3 regions of the Streptomyces sp. NPDC051051 genome follow, and region 3 is predicted to be linked to each of the others. Evidence: riboswitches for the same ligand, from Rfam matches in the RefSeq annotation. Region 3 holds a riboswitch; each other region holds the start of a gene.

The links. A riboswitch is a leader RNA that binds a small molecule or an ion and turns the genes downstream of it on or off. The one in region 3 is predicted to bind cyclic di-AMP.
Positions count from the first base shown of each region.
Region 1: another riboswitch for cyclic di-AMP. It lies ahead of AB0N31_RS22340 (M23 family metallopeptidase); the one in region 3 lies ahead of AB0N31_RS28120 (M23 family metallopeptidase).
Region 2: another riboswitch for cyclic di-AMP. It lies ahead of AB0N31_RS19850 (transglycosylase SLT domain-containing protein); the one in region 3 lies ahead of AB0N31_RS28120 (M23 family metallopeptidase).

Region 1 is NZ_JBFBCB010000030.1:926-10,380, reverse strand. Features, by position in the region: gene AB0N31_RS22390 (VCBS repeat-containing protein) at 1-943, shown strand, start outside; gene AB0N31_RS22385 (amino acid permease) at 1,026-2,558, shown strand; tRNA gene AB0N31_RS22380 (tRNA-Lys) at 2,648-2,723, shown strand; gene AB0N31_RS22375 (DeoR/GlpR family DNA-binding transcription regulator) at 2,926-3,714, shown strand; gene AB0N31_RS22370 (DUF4406 domain-containing protein) at 3,792-4,154, shown strand; gene AB0N31_RS22365 (NUDIX domain-containing protein) at 4,151-4,861, shown strand; gene ribA (GTP cyclohydrolase II) at 4,776-5,501, opposite strand; gene AB0N31_RS22355 (MarR family transcriptional regulator) at 5,641-6,162, opposite strand; gene AB0N31_RS22350 (dihydrofolate reductase family protein) at 6,323-7,462, shown strand; tRNA gene AB0N31_RS22345 (tRNA-Met) at 7,529-7,602, shown strand; cyclic di-AMP (ydaO/yuaA leader) riboswitch at 7,909-8,068, shown strand; gene AB0N31_RS22340 (M23 family metallopeptidase) at 8,076-9,110, shown strand; gene AB0N31_RS22335 (aldo/keto reductase) at 9,345-9,455, shown strand, end outside.
Region 2 is NZ_JBFBCB010000024.1:101,831-111,285, forward strand. Features, by position in the region: gene AB0N31_RS19820 (amidase) at 8-1,120, shown strand; gene AB0N31_RS19825 (NAD(P)H-dependent oxidoreductase) at 1,165-1,752, shown strand; gene AB0N31_RS19830 (ABC transporter permease) at 1,798-2,748, opposite strand; gene AB0N31_RS19835 (ABC transporter ATP-binding protein) at 2,735-3,814, opposite strand; gene AB0N31_RS19840 (DUF2092 domain-containing protein) at 3,825-5,033, opposite strand; gene AB0N31_RS19845 (polyprenyl synthetase family protein) at 5,378-6,388, opposite strand; cyclic di-AMP (ydaO/yuaA leader) riboswitch at 7,280-7,463, shown strand; gene AB0N31_RS19850 (transglycosylase SLT domain-containing protein) at 7,469-7,951, shown strand; gene AB0N31_RS19855 (HAD family hydrolase) at 8,009-8,833, opposite strand; gene AB0N31_RS19860 (GNAT family N-acetyltransferase) at 9,200-9,455, shown strand, end outside.
Region 3 is NZ_JBFBCB010000044.1:38,529-47,983, reverse strand. Features, by position in the region: gene AB0N31_RS28135 (GNAT family N-acetyltransferase) at 1-1,312, opposite strand, end outside; gene AB0N31_RS28130 (HPr family phosphocarrier protein) at 1,491-1,772, shown strand; gene AB0N31_RS28125 (GntR family transcriptional regulator) at 2,021-2,713, opposite strand; gene AB0N31_RS28120 (M23 family metallopeptidase) at 2,902-3,645, opposite strand; cyclic di-AMP (ydaO/yuaA leader) riboswitch at 3,659-3,826, opposite strand; gene AB0N31_RS28115 (pitrilysin family protein) at 4,037-5,425, opposite strand; gene AB0N31_RS28110 (pitrilysin family protein) at 5,422-6,783, opposite strand; gene AB0N31_RS28105 (DNA topoisomerase IV subunit A) at 7,142-9,455, shown strand, end outside.

The DNA of each region.
Region 1 (9,455 bases), on a different contig from region 3:
CGCCGTGCGCGGCGAGTTGACCGTCCCGTGGAGCGGCGGTCATTCGACCGGATCACCGCTGCCCAACGGGTCGTACGACTGGACGCTCTCGGTCGTGCCCGCGGACGGTGTGGGCTCTCCGTTGCAGGTACGGGGCACGGTACGGGTGGTGCGCGGCGCGGCGGTGTTCCACGACCACGCGGGCCCCGGCCTGCCGGACGGCACCGGCGACCTGCTCACGCTCAGCTCCACCGGCACCCTCACTGTTCAGCAGGGCACGGGCAGGGGCACGTTCACCGCGAACGCGGGCGGCAAGGGATGGCCGACGGGCATCAGGGCCCTGTCGACGGGCGACCTGAGCGGGGACCGCTGCAACGACGTCCTCGTCCGACTGAGCAGCGGGGCGGCACGCCTGTACAAGCCGGCCTGTAACGCGGTCCTCGCGCCGTCCACCCCGTACACGACCGTCGCGACCGCCGGCTGGAACACCTTCGACGTCCTCACCGCTCCCGGGGACGTCAGCGGTGACGGCCGCCCCGACCTGATCGCCCGCAAGGCCGCCACCGGCGTCGTGTACCTCTACAAGGGCACGAGCGCGGGACGGCTGGCCGCGCCGGTGAAGCTGTACGACAACTGGAAGACGTACAAGAAGGTCGTCGGGGCCGGCGACCTGAACGGGGACGGCGCCGGGGACCTCCTCGCGCAGGACAAGGCGAACAACCTGTACCGGTACTACGGGACGGGCAAGGGGACGTTCTCGGGGCGCGTGAAGCTGTACGCCGGCTGGGGTGCCTCCTACAACGCGCTCGTCGGCGTGGGCGACGTCACCGGGGACGGGAAGGCCGACCTGGTGGCACGGGACACCGCGGGCGTGCTGTGGCGGATGCCCGGGACCGGCAAGGGCACCTTCTCCGCACGGGTGAGGACCGCCACCGGCTGGCAGGGCTACAAGGGCCTCTTCTGACGGGCCTTCCGGAACCCGCAGGGGTTCTTTCTGGCCAAGTTGTGACGTGTGTCACGCCCCCGGTGAGGGAATTGCTGGGGACATGACAGATGACGGCACGGCGGCCGGCCTCTCGGACGAGGAACGGCTGGCCCAGCTCGGATACACGCAGGTCCTCGCGCGCCGGATGTCGGCGTTCTCCAACTACGCGGTCTCCTTCACGATCATCTCGGTCCTGTCGGGCTGCCTGACGCTGTACCTGTTCGGCATGAACACCGGCGGCCCCGCCGTGATCACCTGGGGCTGGGTCGCGGTCGGCCTGATGACCCTGTTCGTCGGGCTGTCGATGGCCGAGATCTGCTCGGCCTACCCCACCTCGGCCGGCCTGTACTTCTGGGCCCACCGGCTGGCGCCGCCCCGCAGCGCGGCCGCCTGGGCCTGGTTCACGGGCTGGTTCAACGTGCTCGGCCAGGTCGCCGTGACGGCCGGCATCGACTTCGGCGCCGCGTCCTTCCTCGGCGCCTGGCTCAATCTCCAGTTCGACTTCGAGGTCACGCCCGGCCGGACGATCCTGCTGTTCGCGGGGATCCTCGTGCTGCACGGCCTGCTCAACACCTTCGGGGTGCGGATCGTCGCGCTCCTCAACAGCGTGAGCGTGTGGTGGCACGTCCTCGGTGTGGCCGTGATCGTCGGCGCGCTGACCCTCGTACCGGACGACCACCGGTCGGCGTCCTTCGTCTTCGGCGAGTTCGTCAACAACACCGGCTGGGGCAGCGGCGTCTACGTCGTCGCCCTCGGCCTGCTGATGGCCCAGTACACCTTCACCGGATACGACGCCTCCGCCCACATGACCGAGGAGACCCACGACGCGTCGACCGCGGGCCCCCGGGGCATCGTGCGGTCCATCTGGACCTCGTGGATAGCGGGTTTCGTCCTGCTCCTCGGCTTCACCTTCGCCATCCAGTCCTACGACGGCGCCCTCGGCTCCCCGACCGGCGCCCCGCCCGCCCAGATCCTCCTCGACGCACTCGGCGCCACGGCGGGCAAACTGCTGCTCCTCGTCGTGATCGGCGCGCAGCTGTTCTGCGGGATGGCCTCCGTCACCGCCAACAGCCGCATGATCTACGCTTTCTCCCGCGACGGGGCCCTGCCCTTCTCGCGGCTCTGGCGCACCGTCAGCCCGCGCACCCGGACCCCCGTGGCGGCGGTCTGGCTCGCGGCCGGCGGCGCGCTGCTGCTGGGCCTGCCCTACCTCATCAACGTCACGGCGTACGCGGCCGTCACCTCCATCGCCGTCATCGGCCTCTACATCGCCTACGTCATCCCGACCCTGCTGCGGCTGCGCAAGGGCGACGACTTCGCCCGCGGCCCCTGGCACCTGGGCCGGTGGTCCCGGACGATCGGCGTGATCTCCGTCCTCTGGGTGGGCGTCATCACCGTCCTGTTCATGCTCCCCCAGGTCTCCCCGGTGACCTCGGAGACCTTCAACTACGCCCCGGTGGCCGTCCTGGTCGTCCTCGGCTTCGCGGCCGTGTGGTGGTTCGCCTCGGCGCGGCACTGGTTCCTCAGGCCCGTCGACGGGCAGGTGGTCCCCCGCGAGGCGGCGGAGATGACGGCGGAGCCGGTCGATCCGTGACCGGTCTTCGCCGCACGGCGCGGCCGTGTCCCGATACCCGATCGGCGACACGGCCACCTCCGGCTATGCTCGGGGAGGCAACATCGCCTGGGCCCTTAGCTCAATTGGCAGAGCAGTGGACTTTTAATCCATTGGTTGTGGGTTCGAGTCCCACAGGGCCTACCAGAGAGCCCCCGCACCGGAGTCTTCCGGCGCGGGGGCTCCGGCGTTCCCGGGGACCGGTCGGCCGTTGACGACGACCTCGGCCGCGTTGCCGGTCGGGCCGGCGGCGATCACCACGGCGGTGCCGGTGGGGGCCGGGGACGCGGGAACGCCGGATCTCACAAACAAATGTGAGTTCTCACATTCAGATGATAGAAATGACCTCATGGGAGTCGCCGACCGTCTGGACCTGACCCTGCGGCTCGTCCAGGGAGCCGCGGGGCAGGTGTCCGTCGCCGAACTCGCGCAACGGCTCGGGGTGTCCGAGATGACCGTCCGCCGCGACCTCGACGCGCTGGAGAAACAGGGCCTGGTGCGCCGGGTCCACGGCGGGGCCGTACCCGCGCGGGCCCGCGAGGAGGGCGCCGGTTTCGACGCGCGGGAGGCGTGGCAGGGCGCGACCAAGGACCGGCTGGGCGCGGCCGTCGCCGACCTGGTGGAGCCGGGGACGCGGGTGCTGCTGGACGCCGGGACCACCACCGTGCACGTGGCCGAACACCTCGCCGCGCGCGGGCCGTTGACGGTCGCGGTGCTCAGTCTCCAGGCGGCGGTACGGCTGGCCGACCGGCCCGGCGTCGAACTGCTGGTCGTCGGCGGCCGCTCGCGGCCCGGCGAGCGGTCCCTGGTGGGGCCGCTGGCACTGCGGACCCTGGAGTCCCTCGCCTTCGACCTGTTCGTCATGTCCATCGGCGGGGTGCACGCCGGGCACGGCTGGTCGGAGTTCTCGCTCGACGACGCGGCCGTGAAACGGGTGGGGCTCGGCCAGGCGGACCGCACGGTCGCGGTGGCCGACGCGACGAAGCTGGGCGTGCGCGCCTTCAACCGGGTCGCCCCGCTCGACGCCGTCCACGCCTTCGTCACCGACGGCGCGGCGGCCGGCCCCGACACCCACCCCGCGGGCCCGGAGACCCTCCGGGCGCTGCGCGAGGCCGGCGTGGAGACGCTGCTGGTCTGAGCGCCGGTCCACCGCTGGTCCAGGACGTCCGTCCGCCCACCGAGCCGAGGAGTGAGCCCGTGTCCCACCCGCCCCTGATGATCCTCGTCGCCGGCCCGTACCGTTCGGGCACCGGCGACGACCCCGCGAAGCTCGCCGCGAACGTACGGGCCATGAACGAGACCGCCCTCGTCCTGTTCCGGGCCGGGCACCTGCCGGTCACCGGCGAGGCGCTGGCACTGCCCCTGCTGGAGACGGCGGGCAGCGGCGGTCCCGGCGACCCGCTCTTCGACGAACTCTTCCACCCCGTCGCCGAGCGACTCCTGGACCGCTGCGACGCCGTCCTGCGGATCGGCGGCCCCTCACCGGGCGCGGACCGGATGGTGGAGCGGGCGCACGCGCGCGGCAAGGACGTCTACGCGGACCTCGCCGACGTGCCGGCCGCCGGCGGCACCCGATGACCGCCCCGACGGGCCGGCCGGGCATCGACGTCCCCGACCCCCGCGGCCGTACCGGACTCGACCGCCAGGGCCGCGACCTGACGGGCAACGCGCGCGTGCGCGTCGTCGACGTCGAGGTGCTCGCCTGCGACTGGTCGGTGCTGCGCCGCACCACCTTCGACTACCGGCACGGTGACGGCCACTGGAGCCGCGAGCGGCGCGAGACCTACGACCGCGGCGACGGCGCGACCATCCTGCTCTACGACCCCGACCGGCGCACGGTCCTGCTCACCCGTCAGTTCCGGCTGCCCGCGTACGTCAACGGCCACCCCGACGGCATGCTGCTGGAGACCGCGGCCGGACTGCTGGACGGCGACGACCCGCGGGAGGCGGTCCGCCGCGAGGCGGTGGAGGAGACCGGCCGCACCGTCCACGAGGTCGAGCACGTCTTCGACGCCTTCATGAGCCCCGGCTCGGTCACCGAACGCCTGAGCTTCTTCGCCGCCCCCTACGACGGCTCGGCGCCCGGCGTGGAGCGGGCCGGCCTCGCGGCCGAGGGGGAGGACATCACGGTCGTGGAACTGCCCTTCACCGAGGCGCTCGCCCTGGTCCGCACCGGCGGGATCGCCGACGCGAAGACCATCATGCTGCTCCAATGGGCGGCGCTGGACGGGCCGTTCGGCCGGAGCCGGCCGGCGGGGGAGAGCCGGTCGCGTCCCGACTCGTGAGTTCGGTGGACTCGGTGCGTTCGGTCAGGTCGGCCAGGGGCAGGGTGTGCCGGGTCGTCAGGACCTTGGCCCGCAGGTAGCGCACGTTGTGCGGGGTGGTGAAGACGCCGGTGGGCACGCGGTCGCGGACGTCGACGCCCCGTCCGCGGAGCTGCTCGGCCTTGTCGGGGTTGTTGGACAGCAGGTCCAGCTCCGTGACGCCCAGGGCGCGCAGCATCTGGGCGGCGGCGGTGTAGTCCCGGGCGTCCTCCGGCAGCCCGAGGGCGGCGTTCGCCTCGTAGGTGTCGAGGCCCTGGTCCTGGAGGGCGTACGCGTCGAGCTTGTTGTAGAGGCCGATGCCGCGGCCCTCCTGGCGCAGGTAGAGCAGGATTCCGCCGCGGTCGGCGATGCGCTCGACCGCCTCGCGCAGCTGCGGGCCGCAGTCGCAGCGGGCGGATCCGAGGACGTCGCCGGTCAGGCACTCGGAGTGCAGCCGGACGAGCGGGACGGGGCCGGGGTCGCCGAGGACGACGGCGACGTGCTCCTGGCCGTCGGCGAGGCCGTGGAAGGTGACGAGTTCGGCGTCCACCGAGTAGCCGTCGTGGAAGCGCAGCGGTACCCGGACGCGGGCACGCCGGGTGGCGGCGGGGGTGTCGAGCATGCGGGTTCTCCGGGTCCGGGGGACAGTGCGCACGGCTTCTGCTTCAGATTTGAAGCAGATCTCCTGTTCGTGACCCTACCGCATGCTTGAAATTTGAAGCAATGGAATGGTGCGGTGGCTCACGGGCGGGGCCGTCGGCTCACGACGCCCCGGAACAGGGCGAGGAGCGCCGGCGCCACGGCGGATCCTCGGGCGCGGCCTCGCCGCCGCCTCCCTGGAGACCCCGCGCGACCTGCGTGAAGATCTCCTCCAGCTGTCCCACCTGCTCGGGCGTGAGCCGGTCGAAGAGCAGGCCGCGCACGGTCTCGACGTGACCGGGCGCCGCGCTCTCCAGGACCGCCATGCCCGCGTCCGTCAGGACCGCGACGCTTCCCCGCTTGTCCGACCGGCAGTCCTCGCGTCGCACCAGCCCGTCCTTCTCGAGCCGCGTCACGGCGTACGTCAGCCTGCTGCGGGTGGCCTTCAGGTGCTCCGCCAGGTCGGTCATGCGCAGCCGCCGCTCCGGCGCCTCGGAGAGGTGGGCGAGGATGGAGTAGTAGGCGTGGGGCATGCCGGCCTCCTGCTGGAGCTGCCGGTCGATCGCGTCCTCCAGGAGGAGGTATCCGGCGATGTACGCGCGCCAGGCGCGCTGCTCCTCGGGGGAGAGCCAGCGGGTCGTCATGCGGCCAGTGTAGTTTTGTTTCAAACTTGAACCAAGCCCGTCCGGGTCACCGCCCTCGCACCGGGCACCGCCGTCCACCGACCCCGAGACGGGCCCCGCCGTGCCGCCGGACCCCGTCCCCGCCCGTTCACCGACCCCGACCCCGGAGAGACCCGCGCCGATGCCGTACCCGTACGTCCTGCTGTCCGCCGCCGTCTCGCTCGACGGCTACCTCGACGACACCGGCCCCGACCGGCTGCTGCTGTCCGGCCCGGCCGACTTCGACCGGGTCGACGAGGTGCGGGCCTCCGTCGACGCCATCCTGGTCGGGGCCGGCACGATCCGCGCCGACAATCCACGCCTGCTGGTCAACTCGCCCGTCCGCCGCGCCGCCCGGGTGGCCGCCGGGAAACCGGAGTACCCCCTCAAGGTCACGGTCAGCGGGACCGGCGAGCTGGACCCGGCGGCGCAGTTCTGGCACACCGGCGGGGAGAAGGTCCTCCTCACCACCGACGCCGGTGCGGACCGCGCCCGTGCCCTCGGCCTTGCCGCGGACGTCGTCCCGCTGGGCCCCGGCCTCGACTGGCGCCGGCTCCTGGAACACCTCCACGACGTGCGGGGCGTGCGGCGCCTCATGGTCGAGGGCGGCGGCACGATCCACACCCAGCTCCTCCAGGAGGGCCTCGCCGACGAACTCCAGCTCGTCCTGGCCCCCCTGTTCGTGGGCGACCCGGACGCGCCCCGGCTGTTCGGCCCCGGTGGCTATCAGGGCGGACGCCTGCGGCTGGTGGGGACCCGGCGCATCGAGGACGTGGTCCTCATGTCGTACGAGCCCACCGCGCCCGGTACCGGGCCGCTGCCCGCCGCCGCCGACCGGCACTGGCTGGCCCTCGCCTGCGAGCTGGCCGTCGCCTGCCCGCCGTCGCGGACCGCGTTCAGCGTCGGCGCGGTCGTGGTGGCGGCCGACGGCACGGAGCTGGCGCGCGGCCACTCCCGCGAGGCGGGCGATCCCGTCGTCCACGCCGAGGAGGCGGCCCTCGCCAAGATCGACCCCGCCGACCCCCGGCTGGCCGGCGCGACCGTCTACAGCAGCCTGGAACCCTGCGCCCGGCGCTCCTCCCGGCCGGCCCCGTGCGCCCGTCTCATCCTCGACGCGGGCGTGCGCCGGGTCGTGACGGCCTGGCGGGAGCCGGACACCTTCGTCACCGACGCCGACGGGAGCGGCCTGCTGGCCGCGGCGGGCGCGGACGTCGTCGTCCTTCCCGAGTACGAGGAGCAGGCGAAGGCGCCCAACGGCCATCTGCTCCGCCGGACCCCCTGACCGGTCCTCCGGGGCCGACCGTGGTTCTGAGCGTCCCCCGCGTGGCGTAGACTGGTGTCACACCGACGCGGGGTGGAGCAGCTCGGTAGCTCGCTGGGCTCATAACCCAGAGGTCGCAGGTTCAAATCCTGTCCCCGCTACTCAAGGCCGAGGGCCGGAATCCTGATCACGGGATTCCGGCCCTCGGTGCGTCAGGGCGATCCTTCCCGTCACGGACGGTGAACGCCTCGGAGCCCTGCGCATAACATCTGAGTCACCATCAAAACCCCGGTGACCGCTGAACCGTTCGGGCGGCCGGTCAACTCGCCCGTTTTTCATCGGTCCTGGGCTGAAAGTCCAGGCCATGAATGTTGTTGATCAAGCCGAACGGCTTGGAATCCCGCCCCCGCGTCTATTAACGTTCGATAACGCAGCGCGGTCGTCCCAGCCGTCACAAGAGGCGGCTCCGCGCGCACGCGTCGAATCCCGCAAGGGAACCGGGGAACCACCAACTTGGGGTGAATCGCGCGGAAGCCGCCGTACAGTCACGGCCGGTATACGCGCGTAGGAGACCTTCCCGCTCCGAACCCGTCAGCTAACCCGGTAGGCGACGGAAGGAAAGGAGCACGCCCGCGTGGCGTCCAACCGGCCTGCCCCAGAAGCCCCCGCCGTGCCCGGCCAGCAGACCTTCGGCTACGGCACCTACCGTACCGACGAGGGCCCCTGGGAGGAATGGAACCCCACCGCGGACTCCGTTCGTCCGGTGCGCGGCAAGCACCGCGTCGCCAAGCAGCGCGGCGGACTCGCCCGCAGCTCCACCGTTCTCGGCGTCGGCGTCATAGCCGCCGTCGGCGGCGCCGGCATGGCCAGCGCCAACACCGGCAAGTCGCCCGTCTCCATCTCCATGCCCGACCTCCCCTCGGTGGGTTCCCTCATCTCGGACGACGACACCCCCGAGGAGACGGCGCCCGCGCTCAGCACCTTCGGCGCCTTCGGCACCGAGGCCGTCGCCGCCGACAGCGCCGACAGCGGTGCCGACGCCGGAGAGGCGCTGCGCAACCGGATCATGGCGCAGGCCGAGTCGCAGCAGACCCAGATGGAGACCAAGGCGCAGGAGGCCGCCGAGGCCGCCGCGGCCAAGGCCGCCGCCGATGCCGCCGCCAAGGCCGAGAAGGAGGCCGCGGCCAAGGCCGAGGCCGCCAAGAAGAAGGCCGCAGAGGAAGCCGCCAAGAAGGCGGAGGCCGAGCGCCTCGCCGAACTGGCCAAGCAGTACGCGCTGCCGACCTCCTCGTACACCATCACCTCGACCTTCGGTCAGGCCGGCGCCTACTGGTCCTCCGGGTACCACACCGGCCTCGACTTCGCCGCCCCCACCGGCACGCTCATCAAGGCCGTGCACAGCGGCACCATCACCTCCGCCGGCTATGACGGGTCGTACGGGTACAAGACCGTGCTCACCCTCGAGGACGGCACCGAGATCTGGTACGCCCACCAGTCCTCCATCGGCGTCAGCGTCGGCCAGAAGGTCGCCACCGGCGACATCATCGGCCGCGTCGGCGCCACGGGCAACGTCACCGGGGCCCACCTCCACCTGGAGGTCCACCCCGGCGGCAGCAGCACCGGCATCGACCCGGCCGCCTGGCTCCGGGACAAGGGACTCAACCCCTGAGAAGCCGCCGGAGAAGCTCCCCGGCGACCCGGACTCCGCCGGGTGCCCCGAGAGTCTCCTCGGGATCCCTGCCGGTCCCTGAGAGTCTCCTCGGGGCCCTGCCGGGTCTCCCGAGGTCTTCCGGGAAGTGTCACGGGGGTCGGTGAGGTCTACGCCCGGATGTTTCCCGGATGTTCGTGAACCCTGGCCGGAGGCGCGGAATGCGCGCCTCCGGCCAGGGTGTTGTCATCGGACATGACGTCCCTGCGCAAGCTCGGCTCCTCCGGCCTCGAGGTCTTCCCGCTCGCCCTCGGCGGCAACGTCTTCGGCTGGACCGCGGACGAGGAGGCCTCCTTCGCCGTCCTC
Region 2 (9,455 bases), on a different contig from region 3:
GGGGCGGTTGCGGGCCGTCGACGTGGTGCGCGGGGCTCTGGAGCGGATCGAGCGGGCGGACCGTGCGCTGGGGGCGTTCGCCGAGGTGTGGGAGGACGCGGCGGCGGAGCGGGCGGCCGAGGTGGACGCGCGGGTCGCCGCCGGTGAGCGGCTGCCGCTCGCGGGGGTGCCGATCGGCGTCAAGGGGCGGCACGGGCTGCGGACGGCGGGACCGCTGGTGGCCGCCGGCTGCGTACCGGTGGGCGCGACGGCCGTGCCCGGGCCCGGAACCCCCTGGCAGACCTGGGGTCTCGGCGCCCACGGCCGCACCGTCAACCCCTGGCGGGCCGACCGCACGCCGGGCGGCTCCTCCGCCGGTTCGGCGGCGGCGGTCGCGGCCGGCCTGGTGCCGCTGGCGACCGGCAGCGACGGCGCGGGCTCGGTGCGCATCCCGGCCGCCTGGTGCGGCGTCATCGGCCTGAAGGTCACGAACGGCCGCTTCCCGTCCCCCGACCGTACGGGGCTGGCGGCACCGGGCGTCCTGGCACGGTACGCGGCGGACGCGGCGGCGTACTGGGCGGTGCTGTCCGGAGCGGGGCCGGGACGGCGGCCCGGGTCGCCCACCGCCGTCTTCTCCCCCGGTCTCGGGTTCGCCGACCCCCGCCCGGAACCCCTGGCCCTCGCCCGGGCCGCCGTGGACCGCCTCGCCGAGGCCGGCGTCGTACGGCTGCCTCGGTCCGGGGCGCCGGTGCGGCTGGAAAATCCCGCACCGGCCTGGTTCGCGTTGCGCGGGTCGGGTGCCACCTCGGCGGTCCGGGGACGGCGGGACGTCAACGACCGCCGGCTGGCCGCCCTCTTCGACCGGACGGACCTGTTGCTGACCCCTGCGACCCCTGATCCGGCGCACGGCCACGACGGCCCCGGCGACCGTTTCTCGACGGCGCTGACGTGGGCGTTCAACCTGAGCGGGCATCCGGCGATCAGCATTCCGGCGGGGGTCGGCGCGGACGGCTGCCCGGTGGGGCTCCAGGCGGTGGCGGCACACGGGCGGGAGAGCGTGCTGCTGGCTCTGGCGGCGGACGCGGAGGCGCTCACGGGTTTCCGGGCGCCCCCTGGCACCGATGTTTGCACATACATATAATGCAGATGCGCTTATTAACCGCACGCTGATCGTTTGGGGGATCCATGAGCACCCGCCGTTTCCTGTTCGTGCTGGGCAGCAGCCGTCCCGACGGCAACACGGAGCGGCTGGCCCGCGCGGCCGCCGAACAGCTGCCCGCCGACGTGGAGCAGGAGTGGATCAGCCTCGTCGAGCATCCGCTGCCCGACTTCGAGGACCAGCGCCACGACACCGACCGCGTCCGTCCCACCGAGGGCAACGCGGCCCTGCTGCTCGACGCCACGCTCGCGGCGACGGACATCGTGATCGCGTCGCCGCTGTACTGGTACACGCTGTCCGGCCAGGCCAAGCGCTACCTGGACCACTGGTCCGGCTGGCTGCGCGTCCCCGGCGTCGACTTCGGGGCGACCCTTGCCGGGCGCACCCTGTGGGGCGTCACGGTGCTCGCCGAGGAGGAGCAGGCGGTGGCGGATCCGCTGGTCGGCGCGCTGACGAACTCGGCCGCGTACCTGCGGATGCGGTTCGGCGGGGTGCTGCTGGGGAACGGCAGCAAGCCGGGCGACGTGCTGACCGACACGCAGGCGCTGACCCGCGCGAAGACCTTCTTCGAGCGGCCCGCGCCGCTCGCCCGCTACACGTTCGAGACCGACTGACGGCCCGTGCCCGCCTGCCGAGGGGGTGCCCGGCGGACACGGCCGTCACGCCGTCACGTCCTTCGCCGTGAACCGCGCCCAGGCCGCCGACCCGAACACGGCGACGTACACCGCCTGGAGACCGAGGTTCCTGCGGAGTTCCTCCCAGTAGACCGGGTCGCGCATGAGGTCGGCGAAGGACAGCCAGTAGTGGGGGAAGAGGTACGGCTGGATCGCGTGCAGCTGCGGGATCTGGTCGAGGATCTGCACGGTGGTGAGCAGGCCCACGGTCGTTGCCATGGCCGCGATGCCGCTGTCGGTGAGCGTGGAGACGAACACTCCGAGCGCGGCCACGCCGAGCAGCGAGGCGGTGACGGCCAGGGAGATCAGCAGGGCCCGCCCCAGGCCGTCGGCGAAGGAGATGCGGGTGCCGGAGATGGTCGTGAGGTCGCCGAGCGGGAACAGCAGCGCGCCGACCGCCAGCGCCGACACCGCGACGACCAGGGTGGCCAGCAGGCAGAAGGTCACCGTGGCCGCGTACTTGGCGAGCAGTAGGCGGGTGCGGCCGGCGGGGGCGACGAGGAGGTAGCGCAGGGTGCCGGAGTTCGCCTCGCCGGCGACCGCGTCCCCCGCGACGACACCGACGGCCATCGGCAGGAAGAACGGGAGCGTCGCGGCCAGCGCCGTGAACACCAGGAACAGGCCGTTGTTGGTGATCTGCGCCATGAAGGCCGGCCCCTCACCGCCGCCGCCCCGCTGACCGCCGGTCGATCCGTCACCGGTCTCGATCTTCACGGCGATCCCGACGAGCACCGGTACGGCGGCCAGCACGCCGAGCAGGGCGAGGGTGCGCCAGCGGCGCAGGGTGACGGCCAGTTCGCTGCGGAAGAGTCCGAGGCTCCACAACGGGCTCACCCGCCGGAGGCCGCCCCCGTCCTGCGGTGCGGCTTGCGGTGCGGCCTCCGCTTCGGCCCGCTCAGCCCGCTCAGCCCGCTCAGCCCGCTCAGCCCGCGACATCGAAACCCTCCCCCGTGAGTGCGACGAACGCGTCCTCCAGAGAGGCCCGTTCCACGCCGAAGCCGCGCACCCGGACGCCTGCCGTCACCAACGCCGCGTTCAGATCGGCGAGTTCGCGGTCGGCGGGCTCGCCCGTCACCCGGTCCTCGGTGACGACGACGTCCGTCACGCCCTGTTCCTTCAGCACCCGGGCCGCGTCCGCCGGGTCCGGGGTGGTCACGGCGAGCCGGCCGCGCGCCCGGGCCGCCAGGTCCGACACCGGCCCCTGGGTGAGGAGCCGCCCACGTGCCATGACGGCCGCGTGCGTGCAGACCTGCTCGATCTCGTCGAGGAGGTGGGAGGAGAGGAAGACGGTGGCGCCGTCCGCCGCCAGCTCCCGCACGAGGACGCGGATCTCGCGCATGCCCTGCGGGTCGAGACCGTTGGTGGGCTCGTCCAGGACCAGCAGCCGGCGGGGCTGGAGGAGGGCGGCGGCCAGGCCCAGCCGCTGCTTCATGCCGAGCGAGTACGCCTTCGCCTTCTTGCCGGCGGCGGTCGTCAGGCCCACCCGGTCCAGCGCCTCGGCCACGCGGACGCGCCGGGTGCGGGGGTCGGCGGTCGGATCGGCGGCGTCGTAGCGCAGGAGGTTGTCGCGGCCGGAGAGGAAGCCGTAGAGGGCGGGGCCCTCGATGAGGGCGCCGACGTGCGGCAGCACGGCGCGGGACGCGCGGGGCATGGGGTGCCCCAGCACCCGCGCCGTGCCGGAGGTGGGCGCGATCAGGCCCATCAGCATGCGGATGGTGGTGGTCTTGCCGGAGCCGTTCGGACCGAGGAAGCCGAAGACGCTGCCCGCCGGGACGACCAGGTCGAGGCCGTCGACGGCGAGCTGTCCGCCGCGGTAGCGCTTGGTGAGGGCGCGTGTGCGGACGACGGTGTCACTGCCGGTGATGCCGCCGCCGTCGTTCTCGGCGATGCCGTACGCGTCGGCGGCACCGACGCGGCCCGGAACACCGCCCGGAGCGGGCGTGCGGGGCAGCGCCCGCTCCGCCGACCCGTCGTCCATCGGCTCCCCCGATCGTCGGTTCACGTCAGGGTACTTACTGCCCCGCGTTCGCCGCCTTCACGAGGGTGTCCTTGGTGACGGCGCCGACGTAGAGCTTGCCGTCGTCCGTGACCAGGGCGTTGACCAGACGGGTGGAGAAGACGGTGCCCGAGCCGAACTTGCCGTCGACCTTGTCGCCGAAGGAGTCGAGGAACCCGCCGAGACCGCCCGCGTCGGAAAGGTCACCGGCGGAGGGGACGCCCTCGCCGCCGGTGTCGAAGGTGGCGACGGAGGTCCAGCCCTCGCCGAGGACGTCGAGCCCGGCCAGGTCCTCGGCGAAGCCCTCCTCCGCGCCCTTGGGCGGCGCGGGTACCCCGCTCGCGGCGTCCGCGCCGTCCCCCTCGGTCACCTTGGCCCCCTTGGGCGGGGTGAAGTCGAAGGTGGCGGCACCGGGCCTGGCGAAGCTGACCTGGGTGAAGCCCGCGTCGACGACGGCGGCGCCACCGCCCGCCGGGGTCAGCGTGAACTTGAGCGGCAGTCCCGTCCTCGCGTCCACGGCCACGCTGATCGCGCCGACGGTCGAACCGGACTGCTTCGGCTCGACCAGCAGCTTGTAGGCGTCGCGGCCGGCCACCTGGACGGTGCCGTCCACGGTCACGGACGTGGTGTCGTCCACGGCCTTCAGGGCCTCGTCGGTGAGGTCCTTGGGCGTGGCCGGGACGGGCTCGGCCGCCTCTCCCCGCTCGGCGGTGGAGTGGTGGACCTCGTTGGAGGCGCTGTCGTACCCCCACACGTCCTTGCCGTTGTGGATGAGGCTGTACTCGGCGGCGCTCTCCAGGAGCGACAGCTTCTGCCGGTCCGGGCCGTCGGCGGCGACGCGCAGGGTGTGCGTGCCGGAGGCGAGTTCGGTGAGCTTGGTGGAGGGGTCGGCGGAGGACCCGCCGTCGTCGCCCCCGGTGGCCCCGGAGAGCAGCCCGCTCTCCAGGCCGCCCAGGTCGGGCAGGCCGAGGTCTGTGGTGATCTTCACCGTGCCGGACAGCTGCTGTACGTCCGACGCGGCGATCTTCTCGACGAGCTGCTGTGCGGTGATCTTCGGCAGGTCGGGGTCCCCCGAGTCGGCGAGCGCCGGGACCAGCCCGATCGTCGCCGCCGCGACACCCACCACGGTGACCGGAACGATGTACCGCACCGCCCTGCGCCGCCCGACCCGCAGATCGTCGGCCTCCCCGGCGTGCGTGCTGTCGTCGGATGCATACGGTGCCATGTGTGCCTTACCTCCGTCGTCGGCGGCGGCCGGTCGTCGCGCGGGTCAGCGTCCCCCACCCGAGCCGCCATTCTCACCCGAATCGGTGAGGAGTGGTGATTTCCGTAGCTCCCATCTGACCAAATCGGCCGGCCGCTTACGTCAACCCGAGGACCCAAGTCGACGTACGCCTGGGGTATGACGCGACGGCGGGGGTGTCAGGGTGGCGTGGGGGACGGAGACCGGGCGAGGTGGGGCGAGGGGCGGGGACCGGGGTGGGGCGAGACGGGGTGGGAGACGGAGACCGGGACGGGACGGGCGGGGCCTGCCCCGTACGCGTCACCCGCCCGGTGGACCACCGCGGCTCATCCCGCCCGGTGGACCACCGCGTCGCACAGCTCCATCAGTGCCACCTTCGCGTCGCACTCCCGCAACGGCACCAGCGCCGCCCGGGCCTCCTCGGCGTACCGCACGGTGTCCCGTCGGGCCTGCTCCAGCGCGGGGTGGCCGCGCAGCGCGGTGAGCGCCTCGGCGAGCCGGGCGTCGTCGCTCAGGTCGGAGTCGAGCAGCTCGCACAGCGCGATGTCCTCGGGCAGGGCCAGCCGGGCGGCCCGCTCGCGCAGCCGCAGCACCGGCAGCGTGGGGATGCCCTCCCGCAGGTCCGTCCCCGGCGTCTTGCCCGACTCGTGCGAGTCCGACGCGATGTCGAGCACGTCGTCGGCGAGCTGGAAGGCGACGCCCAGCCGCTCGCCGTACTGGGTGAGCACGTGCACGACCGTCTCGTCGGCGCCGGCCATCATCGCGCCGAACCGGCACGACACCGCGACCAGCGACCCGGTCTTGCCGCCGAGCACGTCGAGGTAGTGGTCGACGGGGTCCCGTCCGTCGGTCGGCCCGGCCGTCTCCAGGATCTGTCCGGTGACGAGCCGCTCGAACGCCTCCGCCTGCACCCGCACCGCCTCGGGCCCGAGGTCGGCGAGGATGTGCGAGGCACGGGCGAACAGGAAGTCGCCGGTGAGGACGGCGACCGAGTTCCCCCAGCGGGTGTTCGCGCTGGGGACTCCGCGCCGCACCTCGGCCTCGTCCATCACGTCGTCGTGGTACAGGGTGGCCAGGTGGGTCAGCTCCACCACCACGGCGGAGGGCACGATGCCGGGCGCGTACGGGTCGCCGAACTGCGCGGCGAGCATCACGAGCAGCGGCCTGAACCGCTTCCCGCCCGCCCGGACGAGGTGCTGCGCGGCTTCCGTGATGAACGGGACCTCGCTCTTGGTGGCCTCGAGCAAGCCTTCCTCGACAGCCGTCAATCCGGCCTGGACATCGGCTTCCAGAGCCTGGTCCCGCACGCTCAGCCCGAACGGCCCGACGACGGTCACGAGGGGTCTCCTGTCTGCTGGTGTCTTCTGGCGATTACGCGGTTTGTCGATAGGTCGCTGCCCTCACTCAAGTCAGCGTATCCGGTCACGTTTCGATCACCGACAGGCCCCACGTCCCCCCGTCTCGAACTTCGCTCGACCGGGAGGCGTCCCCCGAGCGGCCGGACGGCGCCGGATCGCGCCCGTCATGTCGCCGATCGATCGGTACGAGCGGTCGGCGCGAGCGGCCGGAACGGACCGGCGAACCCGCCCGGCCGCCCTCGCCCCCACCCGGCCGCAGCCGTCGGACCCACCCTCCCCGCCGACCCCACGGGAGGGGACCACGCGCCTGCGCATCCGTTCGCCCTCCCCCACGAGACGGCCCACTAGCACCTCCGCATCGTGTGCCCGACGGAACCCTCCGGTACGCCCGCGCGCAGCACCCGCCGACGGGCGAGCCCTTACCGGCGCTCCCGGGAGCACACCCCGGTCCGGCTCCGCGACCGCGCCGCGGCACGCGCCCGCCCACGGCGACAGCGGCGAGGTCCCGGCGGGCGACGGCACGCGCACGGAGGAGGACGACGAGACGGTTGCTCCACCGGACCCGGCGAAGACACACCCCACGCACGCCCCTTTAAAAGGGACTTGACGCCCAATGCCCGTTTTACCCGTCTTGTGGACGCTGGTGAGTTGGCTCACTGCACGCACACGCGGCCGACCTGGCGCGGAAGTTGTGATTCCGCTTTGCTCGTCGACGAGTTGACGATCGGCGAACGCAAAGGATCAAGCGGGCATACACCTCCGATCAAGGTCAATAGGTGCCATCTGTGAATCCGGCACTTGTTCCGGACATGCGCTCTCGCATACGTTCCCGGCCTGTCGGGCAGACGCCTAATCCTGCCGCCGCCCGTCATCCATCGACCGACACTCACGCACGGCAGGAGCGGGGGACCCAGGTAAGTCGCCGGACCGCACGTCACGCACGTACCGGACCGGCTCGGGGTGAAGTCGCGTCGCCGCACTCCCGCGGCGGCCGGCCGGGCACTTTCCAGCCCGAACCCGACAGCTCACCTCGTAGGCGCCGGAGAGGAACCTTTCGCCATGCCTGCCGCCGTTCAGCACCGCCGCACCCGCCTCGCCCGCACCCTCGCCGTCGCCGCCACCGGCGCCGCCGTGCTGGCCCTCCCGCTCATCGGCTCGACCAGCGCCTCCGCGGCCACCACGGCGTCGGTCACCACGGCCGCCACCACCACGGCCGGGTACCCCGACAACCTCGACGGCTGGATCCGCGAGTCCCTCGCGATCATGGCCGAAAAGGGCATTCCGGGCACCTACGACGGCATCTACCGCAACGTCATGCGGGAGTCCTCCGGCAACCCGAACGCCATCAACCTGTGGGACTCCAACGCGGCCGCGGGCATCCCGTCCAAGGGCCTGCTCCAGGTCATCGACCCGACCTTCGCCGCCTACCACGTGGCCGGCACCGCCTTCGACCCGTACGACCCGGTCGCCAACATCACCGCCGCCTGCAACTACGCGGCCCAGCGGTACGGCTCGATCGACAACGTCTTCGGCGCCTACTGACGGCTGCCCCCACCGGTCCACCGGGGGCGAGGGCCCCGGTGACGGGGCTCCGCCGAACTAGGGAAACAGTCTTTCGAGGACGACGGCCACGCCGTCGTCCTCGTTCGACGTCGTCACCTCGTCGGCCACCGCCTTGAGTTCCGGATGGGCGTTGGCCATCGCCACGCCGTGCGCCGCCCAGTCGAACATCGGGAGGTCGTTGGGCATGTCGCCGAAGGCGATCGTGTCTTCCGGCCGCAGTCCGAGGTGCTCGGCCGCCAGGGCCAGTCCGGTCGCCTTGGTGACGCCGCACGGCTGGAGCTCCACCGTGCCCGGCCCGGACATCGTGACGGTGGCCAGCGAGCCGACCACCGAACGGGCCGTCGCCGCCAACTCGTCGTCGGACAGGGTGGGATGGCGCAGCAGGACCTTGCTGATCGGCTCGCACCACAGGTCGTCGCGCGCTCCGACGCGCAGGGCCGGCAGCGTCGGGTGCGGCATCAGATAGCCCGGTTCGATGAGCGTGAGCCCGTCGACGCCGTCCTGGTCGACCGCCGCGTACACCTCGCCCACCTCGGCCTCGATCTTGCCGAGCGCCGTCTCGGCCAGCTCCCGGTCCAGGGCGACCGACCACAGCAGACGGTCCGCTCCGACGTCGTACAGCTGCGCGCCCTGTCCGCACACCGCGAGCCCCCGTCCGCGCAGGACGTCCAGCAGCGGCCGTACGCGGGGGGCCGGCCGGCCGGTCACCACGAGGTGGCGGGCGCCTGCGGCCGCCACCCTCGCGAGCGCGTCGAGCGAGCGGTCGGAGAAGGTGTCGTCGCCGCGCAGGAGCGTTCCGTCCAGGTCGGTGGCGACGAGGGAGTACGCGCAGCGCGCGGCGGGTGCGGTGGGTGCGGCCATGATCAGAGAATACGGACCACAACGGGCTCCGACTCACTTCCGGTTCGGCGCCCGCCGCCAGCCCTCGGGGCCCCGGGCCTTCCCGCCTCCGGGCCCCGGCCCGCCCCGCTCCGACCCCGCCCCGCCCCGTCCCGCGTCCGGACTCCGCTCCGTCCCGCGTGCGGCGCCGCTCCATCCCGTTCGGCGCCGTTCCTGCGGGAAACGGCTTTCTGCCGCAACGCCGGGTACCGGGACGTTGGAGGCCTATGCACCGGTTGGCAACAACATGGTCCGCTACCTACCGCTCCCGGTACCTGGAGCGGTACCGTCCAGACAGTCCAGGGGGGACTTGATCGGGGGGTCAGGTTGAGCGGCGGACGTATTCGTGTGCTGAATCCGGAGGATCTCGGCGAGGGGGAACGGGAGCGGTGGCGCGCGCTGCGCGCCGCGTCGACGGCTCCGCGCAACCCGTTCATGGAACCGGAGTTCGCCGAGGCCGTGGGCCGCGTGCGACCCCGCACGCGCGTGGCGGTGGTGTACGAGGGGGGCGAGCCGGTCGGCTTCCTGCCCCACGAGCGGGGCCGGTTCGGCCGGGGCCAGGCCCTCGCCCACGGCGTCTCGGACTCCCAGGGAGCCGTCCTCG
Region 3 (9,455 bases):
TGAACTTGCGCGGGTTACCGATGGACTCCAGGTACATCAGGGCGACGTCGGTGTCGGGGTCGTCGTACCAGTACTGGAGGACGTCGTTGCCGGACACGTCCGCGCGGTTGCCGGAGGAGACGAAGGTCGACACGCCGGTGATCCCGGTGACGCCTCCGCCGCGCCGGTGCAGCCGGGAGAGCAGGGCCACGCCGATGGCCCCGGACTGGGCGAACAGGCCGATCCGGCCGGGGCGCGGCATCTGCGGGGCCAGTGACGCGTTCAGCCGTACCTGTGGGGAGGTGTTGATGACCCCGAAGGCGTTGGGGCCGATGATCCGCATCCCGTACGCGCGCGCGTGCCGCACGAGTTCGCGCTGGCGCTGCAGCCCGTCGGGGCCGCTCTCGGCGTACCCGGCGGCCAGGACGACGAGTCCCTGCACGCCGTGCTCGCCGCACTCGGCGACGACTTCGGGCACGTGGTCGGCCGGGACGGCCACGACCGCGAGGTCGACGTGCCCGCCGATGTCGCGGACCGAGCGGTGGGCGGGCACGCCGTCGAGTTCCTCGATGTCCTCGGGGAAGGCCTTGTTCACGGCGTACAGGTCGCCGGTGAAGCCGGCCTCGCGGAGGTTGCCGAGGACGCTGCGGCCGACGCCGCCGGGGGTGCGGCCGGTGCCGATGACGGCGACCGAGCCGGGCACCAGCAGTCGCCGCACGGAGCGGCCCTCGGCGCGCTGTTCCCGCGCGCGCTGCACCGCGAGGGAGCGCTCGGTGGGTTCGAGGCCGAACTCCAGGTGCACGACGCCGTCCTCGAAGCTGCGCTTCTGGGTGTAGCCGGCGTCCGTGAACACCTTGATCATCTTGGTGTTGGCCGGGAGCACCTCGGCGGCGAACCGCCGGATGCCGCGCTCGCGCGCGACGGCCGCGATGTGTTCGAGGAGGGCGGAGGCGACACCGCGACCCTGGTGGGCGTCCTGCACGAGGAACGCGACCTCGGCCTCGTCGGCCGGCGCCGGGGCGGCCGTCCCGTCGGCGCCAATGCGGTCATAGCGTACGGTGGCGATGAACTCGCCGCCGACCGTGGCCGCGAGTCCCACCCGGTCCACAAAGTCGTGGTGCGTGAAGCGGTGGACGTCCTTGGCGGACAGTCGCGGGTAGGGCGCGAAGAAGCGGTAGTACTTCGACTCGTCCGACACCTGCTCGTAGAAGCTGACCAGGCGCTCGGCGTCATCGACGGTGATGGGGCGGATGCGCGCGGTGCCGCCGTCGCGCAGCACCACGTCGGCTTCCCAGTGGGCGGGGTACTCGTGGCGGTCCGACGCGCTCTGCATGGGGCCCAGAGTACGGCTCGCGTACGACAACGGCGCGAGGCAGTCTGTGGAGGACGGACGCCGGATCGAGGCCGCGATCCGACGACCACGCCGGGAGGGGGCCGCACAGCCCTCTCCCCACACGCTTCACGTGTGGAACACTGGTCTAGACAACCTGAACACCGAAGGGCAGCATCACATGGCTGAGCGCCGCGTCAACGTCGGCTGGGCCGAGGGCCTTCACGCCCGCCCCGCTTCCATCTTCGTCCGGGCCGCCACGGCCGCAGGCATCCCGGTGACGATCGCCAAGGCCGACGGCAACCCCGTCAACGCGGCCTCCATGCTGGCCGTTCTCGGCCTGGGCGCCCAGGGCGGCGAGGAGATCGTCCTCGCCTCCGAGGCCGAGGGTGCGGACGCCGCCCTCGACCGTCTGGCGAAGCTGGTCGCCGAGGGGCTCGAGGAGCTTCCCGAGACCGTCTGAGCCGGCCGCCACCCGCAGCGGACAGGAGCCGCGTCGCCCGGTCCGGGCGGCGCGGCTCCGCCGTTTCCGGGGCCCGGCGGAAATCGCCGGCCGCGTGTCACGGATATCGCGCAGGCCCCGAGAAGGGCATGCGAAGAACATGCGACAGGCGCGCGAGGGGCACACCACCATAAATGCGGGGGCGCGCCGGAAAAAGGCAGCGGAAATACCTCTCCGCCGAATTACCTTCTTTGTATACGGCCCTCGTGTTAATGCCGGAGGCCGGACATGTTGACGACGTGTTGCGAAGTCCTCACACGGTCCCGGCGGTCACCGCCCGGAAAGCGCAGCCGGTGCGCGGAGGTCGCGCGCTCGGTGTGCAGCGCCGTCACCGCCCGCGCGCGTTCTCCGTCGCCGCGCGCCACCGCGTCCACGATCGCGCCGTGTTCCGCCCAGGACTCCATGGGGGTGGCCGACGCGTCGACCGTGTACATCCAGGAGATCTTGTGGCGCAGCTGGGTGAGCGTCGAGGTGAGGGCGTGACTGCCGGAGGCCTGGGCGAGGGTCTCGTGGAACCAGCCCCCCAGGGAGCGCAGATCCTCGCTGTTGCCGCGCCTGGCACGCTCCTGGCCCAGCCGGACGAGGCCGCGCAGCACCTTGAGGTGGGCCTCGGTGCGTCGCTGGGCGGCCCGGGCGGCGCCGAGCGGCTCCAGGAGCATGCGCATCTCCAGCAGGTCGGCGGCCTCCTGCTCGGTCGGTTCGGCGACGCACGCGCCCGCGTGCCGCCGCGTCACGACGAAACCCTCCGCCTCCAGCGTGCGCAGCGCCTCCCGGACGGGGACGCGCGAGACACCGTAGCGGCGTGCGAGGAGTTCCTCGGTGAGGCGGCTGCCGCGCTCGTAGACACCCGCGACGATGTCGTCCCGGATGGCCGTGCACACCGAGTGCGCCGGAATACGCATGACCGACCTCCGCCTTAATCCCCGTGAAACGTCGACGATTGACGTGTGTTCCGTGACTCTATTGCAATCAGCGGGAATTTCCGATGGCGGGCCGGAATCCAGGGATATTTTTCGGACAGTACGGTCCCGGAAACGACGAAAGCCCCGGCCGCGCGGGCCGGGGCCGTACGATCTGTCGCCGTACGTCGTCAGATGTGCACACCGTGCTTGCGGAGGTAGGCGACCGGATCGATGTCCGAGCCGTACTCCACGCCGGTGCGGGCCTCGAAGTGCAGATGCGGGCCGGTCACGTTACCGGTGGCGCCGGACAGGGCGATGCGCTGCCCCGGGGCCACCTTCTGGCCCACCGAGACGCTGATGGACGACAGGTGGCCGTACTGGGTGTACGTGCCGTCGTTCATCCGGATCACGACCTGGTTGCCGTAGGCGCCGCCCCAGCCGGCCTCGACGACGGTGCCGAGGCCCACCGCGTGCACGGGGGTGCCGCTGGCGGCGTGGAAGTCGATGCCGGTGTGGCTGCCGGAGGACCACAGCGAGCCGCCGGACCGGTAGCCGGTGGAGACGTAGGAGCCGCTGATCGGCGAGACGAAGGCGTTCAGGCGCTCGCGCTCGGCCGCGCGGGCGGCGCGGACCCGGGCCTCGCGCTCCGCCTCGGCCTGGGCGGCGGCCTCCTGGCGCGCGGCCTCCGCCACGGCGGCCTGCTTCTGCGCGGCGGCCTGGTCGTCGATCCGCTCGGCGACCGTGTCGCCGATCGTGACGACCGGGATGAGGCCGGTCTGCTCGACGGCCTTCTCCGCGGCGAGGGCGGGGCCGGAGGCGACGGTGCCGATGACGCCGGTGGTGGTGAGCGCAGCGATGCCCGCCGCGCGGGCGGTGGTGCGCTTCATCCTGCTGGGACGACGGTGCTTCCCGGTGGCGCAAGTGGACGCCATGAAGTTGAGCGGTCCTTTCCTTCCCTCTCGCCTACCGGGTTAGCTGACGGGTTCGGAGCAGGAAGGTCTCCTACGGACCCCCTCGCGGCTCGCGCGGGCGTCCGATTCACCCCAGGGACTGTCTGGTTGGGTCCCCGGCTCCCCTGGCTCGCGCCGTGGGGGGACTCGGCGATGACTGTCCGGTGCCGCGGACGCGGCGCACTGCCTGACGAACAGCCCGGTTGAAACTAGACGCGGCGGCCGTCGATCCCCAAACAGAACGCGGCTTTTGTAGCGCATGCCACAGGGCAGACAGGCAGCCTTTCCCTCAATTCGGACATCAAGGAGCCCTGGTGGCACATCCGTCCACCAGGGCTCCTGCGCGCGGCCTCACGGCCGCCGGTCCGCGTTCCTACTCCGCGGAGACGACCTTCACCTCACCGATGCCGAGGGCCTCGACCGGCGCCTTGATCGCGGCCGCGTCGCCGACGAGGACCGTCACCAGGCGATCCACCGGGAAGGCGCTCACGACCGCCGCCGTGGCCTCCACGGTGCCGGTCGCGGCGAGCTGCTGGTACAGCGTGGCCTGGTAGTCGTCCGGCAGGTGCTGCTCGACCTGGTCGGCCAGCGTGCCCGCCACGGCGGCGGCCGTCTCGTACTTCAGGGGCGCCACTCCGACGAGGTTCTGCACGGCGACGTCCCGCTCGGCGTCGGTCAGACCGCCCTCGGCGAGGGTGCGCAGCACCTTCCACAGGTCCTCCAGCGCGGGACCGGTGTTGGGGGTGTCGACCGAACCGCTGATGGCGAGCATCGCGGCGCCCGAGCCGTCCGGCGCGGACCTGAGGACCTGGCCGAAGGCGCGCACGCCGTAGGTGTAGCCCTTCTCCTCGCGCAGGACGCGGTCCAGCCGGGAGGTGAGGGTGCCGCCCAGGCAGTACGTGCCGAGCACCTGCGCGGGCCACACGCGCGCGTGCCGGTCGGCGCCGATGCGGCCGATCAGCAGCTGCGTCTGGACGGCCCCGGGGCGGTCCACGACGACGACCCGTCCGGTGTCGTCGGCGGTCACCGGCGGCACCGGCCGCGGCTGGGCCGCGGACCCCGTCCAGGCGCCCAGGGTGTCGCCCAGGAGCGCGTCGAGGTCGACTCCGGTGAGATCGCCGACGACCACGGCGGTGGCCGTGGCGGGGCGGACGTGCTTCTCGTAGAAGGCGCGTACGGCGGCGGAGTCGATCTTCTCGACGGTCTCCGCGGTGCCCTGGCGCGGGCGCGACATGCGCGCGGTCGCCGGGAACAGCTCCTTGGAGAGCTCCTTGGCGGCGCGCCGGGAGGGGTTGGCCAGCTCGTGCGGGATCTCGTCCAGGCGGTTGCGGACGAGGCGCTCGACCTCGCTGTCGGCGAACGCGGGCGCCCGCAGGGCGTCGGCCACGAGGCCGAGGGCCTTGGCCAGGCGGGAGGCCGGAACCTCCAGGCTGAGGCGGACGCCGGGGTGGTCGGCGTGCGCGTCGAGGGTGGCGCCGCAGCGCTCCAGCTCGGCGGCGAACTCCTCGGCGGAGTGCTTGTCCGTGCCCTCGGAGAAGGCCCGCGCCATGATCGTGGCGACGCCGTCGAGGCCGGCCGGTTCGGCGTCCAGGGGCGCGTCGAGGATGACCTCGACGGCGACGACCTGCTGTCCGGGGCGGTGGCAGTGCAGGACGGTCAGGCCGTTGTCGAGCGTCCCGCGCTCGGGGGCGGGGAACGCCCAGGGCCTGGCCTCGCCCGCGCGGGGCTGGGGGTGGAAGTCCATCGCGGCGAGCTCGGTCACTGGGCCGCCTCCTCGTTCTCGTCCTCGTCGGCGGTGTTCTCGGCGGGCTCGGTGGGCTCGGTGGGCTCGTAGACCAGTACGGCTCGGTTGTCCGGGCGCAGGCGGGCCCGGGCGATCTCCCGGACCTCCTCCGCGGTGACGTCCAGCACGCGCTGGACGGCGGTCAGGGCCAGCTGCGGGTCGCCGAACAGCACCGCGTACCGGCACAGTTCGTCGGCGCGGCCGGCGACCGTGCCGAGACGGTCCAGCCACTCGCGCTCCAACTGGGCCTGGGCGCGCTCCATCTCCTCGTCGGTGGGGCCCTCCTCGGCGAACCGGGCGAGCTCCTCGTCGATGGCCGTCTCGATGACGGGCACCTCGACGTCGCCGGACGTCTTGACGTCCAGCCAGCCCAGGGAGGGCGCCCCGGCCAGGCGCAGCAGGCCGAAGCCGGCGGCCACGGCCGTACGGTCGCGGCGGACCAGGCGGTTGTAGAGGCGGGAGGACTCGCCGCCGCCGAGCACGGTGAGCGCCAGGTCGACCGCGTCGCACGCGCGTGTGCCGTCCTGCGGCAGACGGTAGGCGGCCATCAGGGCGCGGGCCGGGACCTCCTCCTCTACGACCTCGCGCAGCTGCTCGCCGATGATGTCGGGCAGGGAGCCGTCACGGGGCTGGGGCTTGCCGTCGTGGGCGGGGATGGAGCCGAAGTACTTCTCGACCCAGGCGAGCGTCTGCTCCGGGTCGATGTCGCCGACGACCGACAGCACGGCGTTGTTGGGCGCGTAGTACGTGCGGAAGAACGCGCGCGCGTCCTCCAGGGTCGCCGCGTCCAGGTCGGCCATCGAGCCGATCGGCGTGTGGTGGTAAGGATGGCCCTCGGGGTAGGCGAGGGCGGTCAGCTTCTCGAACGCCGTGCCGTAGGGGACGTTGTCGTAGCGCTGGCGGCGTTCGTTCTTGACGACGTCGCGCTGGTTCTCCATGGACTCGTCGTCCAGCGCGGCCAGCAGCGAGCCCATGCGGTCCGCCTCCAGCCAGAGGGCGAGCTCCAGCTGGTGCGTGGGCATGGTCTCGAAGTAGTTGGTGCGCTCGAAACTGGTCGTGCCGTTGAGCGAGCCGCCCGCACCCTGGACCAGCTCGAAGTGACCGTTGCCCTTGACCTGCCCGGAGCCCTGGAACATCAGGTGCTCGAAGAGGTGGGCAAGGCCGGTGCGGCCCTTGACTTCGTGGCGCGAGCCCACGTCGTACCAGAGGCACACCGCCGCGACGGGGGTCAGGTGATCCTCGGAGAGCACCACGCGCAGGCCGTTGGCCAGGCGGTGCTCGGTCGCTGTCAGGCCCCCGGAGCCTGCCTGGGCTGTGGCCGTGTGACCCATGGGCATGTACGTCCTTCCGATCGCGGGCGCGGTCGTCGAAACCGCGTTTTTCCTGCCGGTCCTGCCAGTTTTTCCTGCCGGTCCTGCCACTGTATGCAAGCGTGCGGAGCGGCGGTGGAGTTCCCGGGCGGCGTACGCCGAGAGCGAGATCGCGTAGCCTGCGGACAGCCGTGGACGAGGTGCCTCTCCGGCCGGTCCGGTCGCCGACGCCCGGGCCCCGGGACGCACTGTCGGTGCCACGGTCCACAATGGTCCGCGGAGATCCCGTCACACGCCTCAGCAAGAGTGAGCCGCAGGACGCGCGTCGACACCGACGTGAGCGCCCCGCAGGCGAGCGACCAGGAAACAGGAGGAGCCGGCAGCGATGGCCCGCCGCAGCACGAAGACCCCGCCGCCCGACGACTCGTACGAGGAGCGGATCCTCGACATCGACGTCGTCGACGAGATGCAGGGCTCCTTCCTCGAGTACGCGTACTCGGTCATCTACTCCCGCGCCCTGCCGGACGCCCGCGACGGCCTCAAGCCCGTCCACCGCCGGATCGTCTACCAGATGAACGAGATGGGCCTGCGCCCCGACCGCGGCTACGTGAAGTGCGCGCGGGTCGTCGGCGAGGTCATGGGCAAGCTGCACCCGCACGGCGACGCGTCGATCTACGACGCCCTGGTGCGCATGGCCCAGCCGTTCTCCATGCGCGTGCCCCTGGTCGACGGCCACGGCAACTTCGGCTCGCTGGGCAACGACGACCCGCCGGCCGCCATGCGGTACACCGAGTGCCGTCAGACCGCGGCGACGAGCCTGATGACCGAGTCCATCGACGAGGACACGGTCGACTTCAACCCGAACTACGACGGCCAGGAGCGGGAGCCGGCGGCACTGCCCGCCGCGTTCCCGAACCTCCTGGTCAACGGCTCCTCGGGCATCGCGGTCGGCATGGCCACGAACATGCCGCCGCACAACCTGGGCGAGGTCGTCTCGGCCGCCCGCCACCTGATCCGGTTCCCGAACGCGGATCTGGACACGCTGATGAAGCACGTCCCGGGCCCGGACCTGCCCACCGGCGGGCGGATCGTCGGCCTCTCGGGGATCCGGGACGCCTACGAGACGGGCCGCGGCACCTTCAAGATCCGCGCCACGGTGTCGGTGGAGACCGTGACGGCCCGCCGCAAGGGCCTCGTCGTCACCGAACTGCCCTTCGCCGTCGGCCCCGAGAAGGTCATCGCCAAGATCAAGGACCTGGTCGGCTCGAAGAAGATCCAGGGCATCGCCGACGTCAAGGACCTCACCGACCGCGAGCACGGGCTGCGCCTGGTCATCGAGATCAAGAACGGCTTCGTGCCGGAGGCGGTCCTGGAGCAGCTGTACAAGCTGACGCCCATGGAGGAGTCCTTCGGCATCAACAACGTGGCGCTGGTGGACGGCCAGCCGCTCACGCTGGGCCTGAAGGAACTGCTCGAGGTCTACCTCGACCACCGCTTCGAGGTCGTCCGGCGGCGCAGCGAGTTCCGCCGGACCAAGCGCCGCGACCGTCTGCACCTGGTCGAAGGCCTGCTCACGGCGCTCGTCGACATCGACGAGGTCATCCGGCTGATCCGCTCCAGCGACAACAGCGCGCAGGCCAAGGAGCGTCTGATCGAGCGCTTCTCCCTGTCGGAGATCCAGACGCAGTACATCCTCGACACGCCGCTGCGCCGGCTGACCAGGTACGACCGGATCGAGCTGGAGGCGGAGAAGGAGAAGCTCAACGAGGAGATCGCCGAGCTGACCCGGATCCTGGAGTCGGACGCGGAGCTGCGCAAGCTGGTCTCGGCCGAACTGGCCGTGGTGGCGAAGAAGTTCGGCACCGAGCGCCGTACGGTCCTGCTGGAGTCGGCGGGCACGCCGGCCTCCGCCGTGCCCCTCCAGGTCGCCGACGACCCGTGCCGGGTGCTGCTCTCCTCGACGGGTCTGCTGGCCCGCACGGCGAACGCCGAGCCCTTCGGGGAGGACGCGGACGCCCGGCGGACCAAGCACGACGTGATCGTGTCGGCCGTGCCGGCCACCGCGCGCGGGGAGATCGGCGCGGTCACCTCGACGGGCCGGCTGCTGCGCATCAACGTCGTCGACCTGCCGCAGCTGCCGGACACGGCGTCCGCGCCGAACCTCTCGGGCGGCGCGCCGCTGGCGGAGTTCGTCTCGCTGGAGGGTGACGAGACGGTGGTCTGCCTGACCACGCTCGACGAGTCCTCCCCCGGTATCGCGCTCGGCACGGAGCAGGGCGTCGTCAAGCGTGTGGTGCCCGACTACCCGAGCAACAAGGGCGAGCTGGAGGTCATCACCCTCAAGGAGGGTGACCGGATCGTCGGCGCGGTCGAGCTGCGCACCGGCGAGGAGGACCTGGTCTTCATCACGGACGACGCCCAGCTGTTGCGCTACCAGGCGTCGCAGGTCCGCCCGCAGGGCCGCCCGGCCGGCGGTATGACGGGCATCAAGCTCACGGACGGCGCGAAGGTGATCTCCTTCACCGCCGTGGACCCGGCGGCCGACGCGGTGGTCTTCACGGTCGCGGGCTCGCGCGGCACCCTGGACGACTCCGTCCAGACGACCGCCAAGCTGACCCCGTTCGACCAGTACCCGCGCAAGGGGCGGGCGACCGGCGGCGTGCGCTGCCAGCGGTTCCTGAAGGGCGAGGACTGCCTGT